3 regions of the Bradyrhizobium sp. 137 genome follow, and region 1 is predicted to be linked to each of the others. Evidence: riboswitches for the same ligand, from Rfam matches in the RefSeq annotation. Region 1 holds a riboswitch; each other region holds the start of a gene.
What was found. A riboswitch is a leader RNA that binds a small molecule or an ion and turns the genes downstream of it on or off. The one in region 1 is predicted to bind cobalamin.
Positions count from the first base shown of each region.

Region 2: it holds a riboswitch for cobalamin, as region 1 does, so the genes downstream of both, IVA78_RS12735 (TonB-dependent receptor) here and IVA78_RS11310 (TonB-dependent siderophore receptor) in region 1, are expected to answer to the same signal.
Region 3: it holds a riboswitch for cobalamin, as region 1 does, so the genes downstream of both, IVA78_RS12820 (DUF1636 domain-containing protein) here and IVA78_RS11310 (TonB-dependent siderophore receptor) in region 1, are expected to answer to the same signal.

Region 1 covers NZ_JADPKU010000044.1:439,988-442,250, forward strand. The annotation lists gene IVA78_RS11310 (TonB-dependent siderophore receptor) at 1-1,241, opposite strand, end outside; cobalamin riboswitch at 1,349-1,544, opposite strand; gene IVA78_RS11315 (GDCCVxC domain-containing (seleno)protein) at 1,892-2,101, shown strand.
Region 2 covers NZ_JADPKU010000050.1:96,467-98,729, reverse strand. The annotation lists gene IVA78_RS12740 (histidine phosphatase family protein) at 1-543, opposite strand, end outside; cobalamin riboswitch at 616-818, shown strand; gene IVA78_RS12735 (TonB-dependent receptor) at 935-2,263, shown strand, end outside.
Region 3 covers NZ_JADPKU010000050.1:113,673-115,935, reverse strand. The annotation lists gene IVA78_RS12830 (cobyric acid synthase) at 1-339, opposite strand, end outside; gene cobO (cob(I)yrinic acid a,c-diamide adenosyltransferase) at 352-987, opposite strand; cobalamin riboswitch at 1,028-1,249, shown strand; gene IVA78_RS12820 (DUF1636 domain-containing protein) at 1,341-1,715, shown strand; gene cobW (cobalamin biosynthesis protein CobW) at 1,712-2,263, shown strand, end outside.

The sequences.
Region 1 (2,263 bases):
AGGACATGTCCGCGGAATTTCGCATCCATGCGATTGCCGACCTGCTGCTGATCGTGAAAAATCTCGATATAGCTGCTGCGGTTGATCAGGCCGGTGGCGGGGTTATAGGCGTAGCTTTCGACGTCCTTCCAATGTCGCTTGGAGTTCAGATAGTAAAGCGTGTTCTGAACCGAAATTCCATCGGCCACCTGCCATTCAGTTTTCACCTGGTTCCAGCTATCCTGGTAGCGGATGTGGCTGTCGCTGACGTTGTAATTCTTGAAGCGGAGAGATTCATCGAGCCTGCCGTTGATCAGCGGCGTGCCGAAGTAGCGCGACGGGTTGCGGTCACCGTAGTCCGTGGACAGTGTCCAGGTGACGTCGTCGTTCTGCTTGATCTGGATCACGGCATGAAGCGCGACGTTCGAGGTGTCGTCGCGATCGACCCAGCCATCCGACATGTTGCCGGAGGCGGTGATCCGATAGGCGACGTCCTTGCTGACCGGACCGCCACTGTCCACCGCAATTCGCCGGGTCATGTTGCTGTCCAGCGACATCTCGGCCTGATTGCGAGGGACCCACAATGGCAGTTTTGAAACCACGTTGATGGCGCCGCCGACCGCGCCCGCGCCGTACATCACCGACGCAGGGCCGCGCAGCACCTCGATGCGCTCGGTCGACCAGGTGTCGAACGGAAAGGCCACCGTCCCGGCGCCGATATAGAGCTGGGTGCCGTCATACAGCGTCATGACGGAGCCAAGGCCCGTGAAGCCGCGGGTATTGAACGAGACGCCGCCATTGCCCGGTGCCGGGCTCGCCGTGAAGCCGGTGGCGTTTTGCGTCACCGCGTCGAGGATGTTCTGCTGGCCGCGTTCGGCGATGGTTTCAGCGGAGATCACCTCCACGCTGGCTGGCGTCTGCAGTCGCGTCAGGCCGAGCCGGCTGCCGGCCGTGCTCGCGCCGGTGAGGTTGAGCGTCGGTGCGGCGAAGACAGGACCAGTCGGCGCGGCAACCTGTGTACCGGTATTGACAGCTATGTTGCGCTGCTGGCGCAAACGCGCGGCGCTGGCGGTCGCAGAACTGCGTCGGGTGCTTTGGGCCCTCGGCGACGTTGCCGGCGACTGCACCACAACGGGGTCGAGCGTCTGGACCGTCCTTTCGGACTGTGCCCAGCCGTCGGTCGACAAAACCAGGCAGGAGAATGCAGCTGAGCGCAGAATCGCGCGGCGATACCGCGGCGCGAAGATTGTACGGGAGGTCATCAACAGACTCGCGATAACGTGGCACGTCACCGCGAACGCAGCTTGGCCGCTGCCTCAAGAAGAAGGCAGCCCCAACACCCACCAGGACACCCCGCCCAATGTGCTCGCGTGTGACCACGACTGACGGCAGGTCTCCTGGCTCGCGGGTCGTTACCTCTCGCCGCCTTCCCAGGTCCGCAGGCCCAGTGGCGTTTGGCGAAGGCTCACCGCTTACAGTTGCGGGGGCAGCCACGGCGTTGGGGGATCCCCGCACCGTATTCCCTATTGATCTCCCGAAGGAGAACCGTCGTTGTCACCCTAGTTTTATTTGCAAACGGCTGTCAATTGGATGTTTCGCTGCGGCAGAAGTCAGCGCGTGGCGCCGATCATCAGGCCAAGTCGAGGATTCGACACCGCGGGAGATGGCATGTCAGATCACGCGTCGATCCCTTATGAATTGGTTGCAGCGGTGAGCGTGGTGAGGTCTACTGCTTGCGCACAGGCCGACGAGGTCGCGATCACGACGCACACTACGTTCGACGTCGGTGACAACTCCAATGCCGTTCAAAGCTCCGCACGTATCCTTCGTATCGTTGCCGTTAAGGTGCCCTCCGGGATCAACCAGGCGATGATCGTTGGAAACTGGCTCGCGCGATGCTACGTTAGAGGGCATGCACGTCGAATCCACTCTCATTTGCCCGTCATGCGGCCATCGATCCATTGAGACGATGCCGACCGACGCTTGCCAATTCTTTTACGATTGCCGCGGATGCGGCACCCGGCTGAAGCCTAAATCGGGCAATTGCTGCGTGTTCTGCTCCTATGGCACCGTGCCTTGCCCACCGATCCAAGAGAATGGCAAGGGAGCTTGCTGCGGGTAGTTTGCCGATTTCCTGCGTGTGCCGATGAGTGCACGGGCTTTCGCGCGAGGATAACGCGATCGGCGTTGGGGTCCGGACCTCAATTGCTGCGCCGTCGCTCTTGCCCTAATCACGTGGGAATTCCGCCGCGAGCTCGCGCTAACGGGGCCCATAGAAGTGAAC
Region 2 (2,263 bases), on a different contig from region 1:
GCGCCACCCAGTGGCGAGCCGGTCGATCCGGGTGAGCGACAGCGGATCGATCACGAAGCGCAAGGCGGCGTGCGGCGTCAGATCCAGCGCGATGCACAGCGCGGCGCGGATCGTGCCGGAATGCACGACGAGCGTTGCGGAGCCCGCGCCGATCCGCGAGAGCCCAAGCCGGACGCGCGCGACCTGATCCGCAAAGCTCTCGCCGCCCGGCGGACGTCCGCGCGCCGGATCGCTCCAGAATTGCGCATAGGCCTCGTCCCCGGCCGCGCCGATCTCGTCATGCCGACGGCCGGTCCATGCGCCGAAATCCTGTTCCCCGAATTCGGGGATCAGCTCGGGCGCGAGTCCCAGCGCATGCGCGGTCTCGATCGTGCGCCGCGCTGGGCTCGCATGGCTCGCCGCGCCTCTCGGCAGAGACTGCCGCAGTGCCTCTAGCTGCGCGCGATCGCGAAGATCGGCCGGGGCATCGGCGGCATGGATCGTCCCTGTGACGCCATCGACCGGCGCATGCCGTATCAGCCAGAGGAAGGTCTCGCCTTCCATGCTCGTCTCCAAGGAAGTTGGTTGCTGTGGCAATAACGCCGCAGCTTGCACATTGACTCCGTCTTGATCGTAATCCTAGATGCTGGCGACGGTTTCCCCGAGAGGGGATGAAAAGGGAATGCGGTGCGGGGAATTCGTCCCCAATGCCGCGGCTGCCCCCGCAACTGTAAGCGGTGAATCCTTCGTCAGAAGCCACTGGGTCCTCGGTCCCGGGAAGGCGACGAAGCGGTCACGACCCGCGAGCCAGGAGACCTGCCGTCAGCCGTGGTCACACGCGAAGATGTCGGTCGGGGAGTACAGACATTCGGCTTCATCGAAGGGCTGACAGGCCAAAGGTGAGACCTCGTTCGCTGTGACGTGCCACTGACGTCATACCGAGGTTTCGAAAACCGTGTCTTGTCTCCTTTTTGTACGACCGCACCGCTTCCTGCTTGCCTCCGCGGCGCTTACGTCACTGGCCGCCGTCGATGTATCTGCCGCCCGGGCGCAGCAGGTCCGCGAGTCGCTGCCGCCGGTCGAGGTGTCGCCCGCCCAATCCCGCAAGCAGGCCAAGCCGGCGGGCCGGGAGGCGCAGGGCACACGCCGTGCAACGGCGCGCAGGCCAGCGACTGCATCCGCAGCGCCCAAGCCTGTCGTGCCGGCCGCCGCGGCACCAACGCCGCTCAACAGCAATGCTGTGGCTGAAAGCGCCTCGCGGCTCGGCCTCACCGTGCGTGAAACGCCGGCGACCGCCGAAGTCATCTCGGCCGAGACGATGCGCGAGCAGAGCTATCGCACTGTCTCCGAAGTGGCGCAGGGCGCGGTCGGCGTCACCTCCGGCGACAATCCGGCTGAACCTTCAGCCTTCTCCATGCGCGGCTTCACCAACAGCCAGATCAACACGCTCTACAACGGCATCAAGATCGGTCCGCAGAACATGACCTCGCGGATCGTAGACACCGCCAATCTGGAGGCCGTTGAATTCCTGAAAGGTCCGGCCTCGCTGATTTCAGGCGAGGGCGCTGCCGGCGGCGCCATCAACTTCGTCACCAAGCAGCCGCATACAGGACCGGTCCGGAACGAGGCTGATTTCTCTTGGGATTCCCTGAACTCGTTCCGCGTCCACTATGGCTCGGGTGGCAGCACCAACGTGCAGGGCCTGGACTATCGCGTCGACATCAGCCGTTCCACCCTCAACGGCTTTGCCGACGACACCAACGTCAAGACGTTCGGCACGTCCGGCCAGCTCAATTACCGCATCTCGGACAGTCTCAAGATCTGGGGCGCAATCGAATACAGGGAGGACCGCTCCAAAGCCTATTGGGGCGCGCCGCTGGTGCCGATCGCCTTCAGCGGCTCGCACGCGACGACGGGGATCGTCTCCGGCAATTACGTCTCCAACTACAACGGAAGCAATCTCGGCGCCGTCACCATTGACGACCGCACCTTCAACACCAATTACAACGTCCTCGACAATCGCAACGCCGCCCAGGAGGTGTGGCTGCGCGGTGGCTTCGAGCTGAAGCTCGCGCCGGACCTGACGCTGAAGAGCCAGGCATATGGCTACGGTGCAGAACGGACCTGGTTCAACAACGAGATCGAGGCGTTCAATTCCACGACGAACATGGTCGATCGTGAACGCTTCTATGTCGCGCACAGCCAGCGGCTGGTGGGCAACATCACCGACCTGATCTGGGACACGAACATTGCAGGCTTCGACAACCGGCTGGTCACGACGTTG
Region 3 (2,263 bases), on a different contig from region 1:
GCCCATCAGCGAGGGCTTCATCGCCGCATAATCGCGCGCACGCACCGTTGCGATGCGCTTGCCATGGACGATGACCTGCGCGCCGACATCGGTCTCCGGCTTGAGCAGCACCGGGTTCATGTCGGTGTGCGGCTCGACGCGAGCGGCGAGCGCCTGAAGCGCCTGGGCGCGGCCGATCTCGCCGCCGTCGACGGTGACGGCGGCATTGTTCGACATGTTCTGCGGCTTAAAAGGGAGCACGCGCAGGCCGCGCCGCATGAAGGCGCGCGCAAGGCCCGCGACGATGAGCGACTTGCCCACGTCCGAGCCGGCCCCCTGGATCATCAGCGCGCGCGCCATGGCGAGATCGTATCAGAACTCGACGCCGGCTTGCGCCTTGATGCCGGACCGGAAGGGATGCTTGACCAGCGTCATCTCGGTAACGAGATCGGCGATCTCGATCAATTCGTCCTTTGCGTTGCGCCCGGTGAGCACGACATGCGTCATCGGCGGCTTTTGCGTCGTCAGGAATTCGACCACCTCGGCGATGTCGAGATAGTCATAGCGCAGCGCGATGTTGATCTCGTCGAGCACGACCATGCGCAAGGCAGGATCGCGAATCAGCTCCTTGGCCTTGTCCCAGCCGGCGCGCGCGGCGGCGATGTCGCGGGCGCGGTCCTGCGTCTCCCAGGTGAAACCTTCGCCCATGGCGTGGAATTGGCAGAGGTCGCCGAAATGGCCAGTGAGCAGGCGGCGCTCGCCGGTGTCCCAGGCGCCCTTGATGAACTGCACCACCGCGCAGGGCAAGCCATGGGCGACGCAGCGGACGATCATGCCGAAGGCCGAGGACGACTTGCCTTTGCCGGCGCCGGTGTGGACGATAACGAGGCCTTTTTCGCCGCTCTTGGTCGCCATGATCTCGTCGCGGGCGGCCTTCTTCTTTGCCATTTTCGCGGCGTGGCGGGCGTCGGTTTCCTCGCCCGTTTGGATATCCGGTTCAGGCGTCATCGTATCCGGTCCTTCGGCTTGACAAGTGGCGGCCACCGGCAAATGGTGGGTCTGCGCTGGTTCCTGTCCTATGACAGGCGAAGAGGGAATGCGATAGGGTCCGAATTGGCAAGATTTGGGTCCAAAATGCAGCCGCCCCCGCGACCGTGACCGGAGAGATGCCCGAAGCCACTGACCCCTAACGGGATCGGGAAGGCGGGGATCGAAGGGCAAAAGCCCTGCTCCGCAAGCCGGGAGACCTGCCAGCGCGGACGATTTTGGACCGGCGGACGGGGTGTTCCGCGACGGGGAAACGGGCCTCTCACAATGGTCCGTGCGCCTCTTCGCCTCCCGCTGTTATTCTGGAAGAGGCGATGACGGTCACACTTCACGTCTGCATTACCTGCCGTGCCGGCGAGACGCTTGGCGAAGGCGACGTCACGCCGGGCAAGCGGTTGCATGGCGCGATCCTGGACGCCGGCGTGCCCGACGGCGTCAATGTGGTTCCGGTCGAATGCCTCTCTGCCTGTAGCCAGGGCTGCTCGGTCGCGCTGAGTGCGCCGGGTCGCTGGTCCTATGTCTATGGCCGCCTGTCGGAGACGAATGCGCGCGACGTGGTCGCGGGCGCTGCGGCGTATGCGGCCGCGCCCGACGGCCTCGTGCCCTGGCGCAGCCGTCCCGAAATCTTCCGCAAGCAGTCGCTTGCCCGCATTCCCCCCCTTGCCGTCGTGCCGGAGGCCGCCGAATGAATTCGCTCGCAAAAGTCCCGGTCACTGTGATCACCGGTTTTCTCGGCTCCGGCAAGACGACGCTGATCCAGCATCTGCTCGCCAATGCCGGCGGCAAGAAGCTCGCCGTGCTCGTCAACGAGTTCGGCAGCGAGGGCGTCGACGGCGAGATTTTGAAGTCGTGCGCTGCTGCCAATTGCCCGGAGGAGAACATCATCGAGCTCGCCAATGGCTGCATCTGCTGCACCGTCGCTGACGATTTCATTCCGGCCATGGAGCAATTGCTGGCACGCCCCGTGAAGCCCGATCACATCCTGATCGAGACCTCGGGCCTGGCGTTGCCAAAACCGCTGCTGAAGGCCTTTGACTGGCCGGAGATCCGCTCGCGCATCACTGTCGATGGCGTGATTGCGCTGGCCGATGCAGAGGCTGTCGCTGCTGGCCGCTTCGCGCCGGACCCGATTGCAGTCGAAGCGCAGCGCGCGGCGGACGACAATCTCGACCACGAGACGCCGCTGTCGGAAGTGTTCGAGGACCAGATCGCCTGCGCCGACATCGTGCTGCTGACC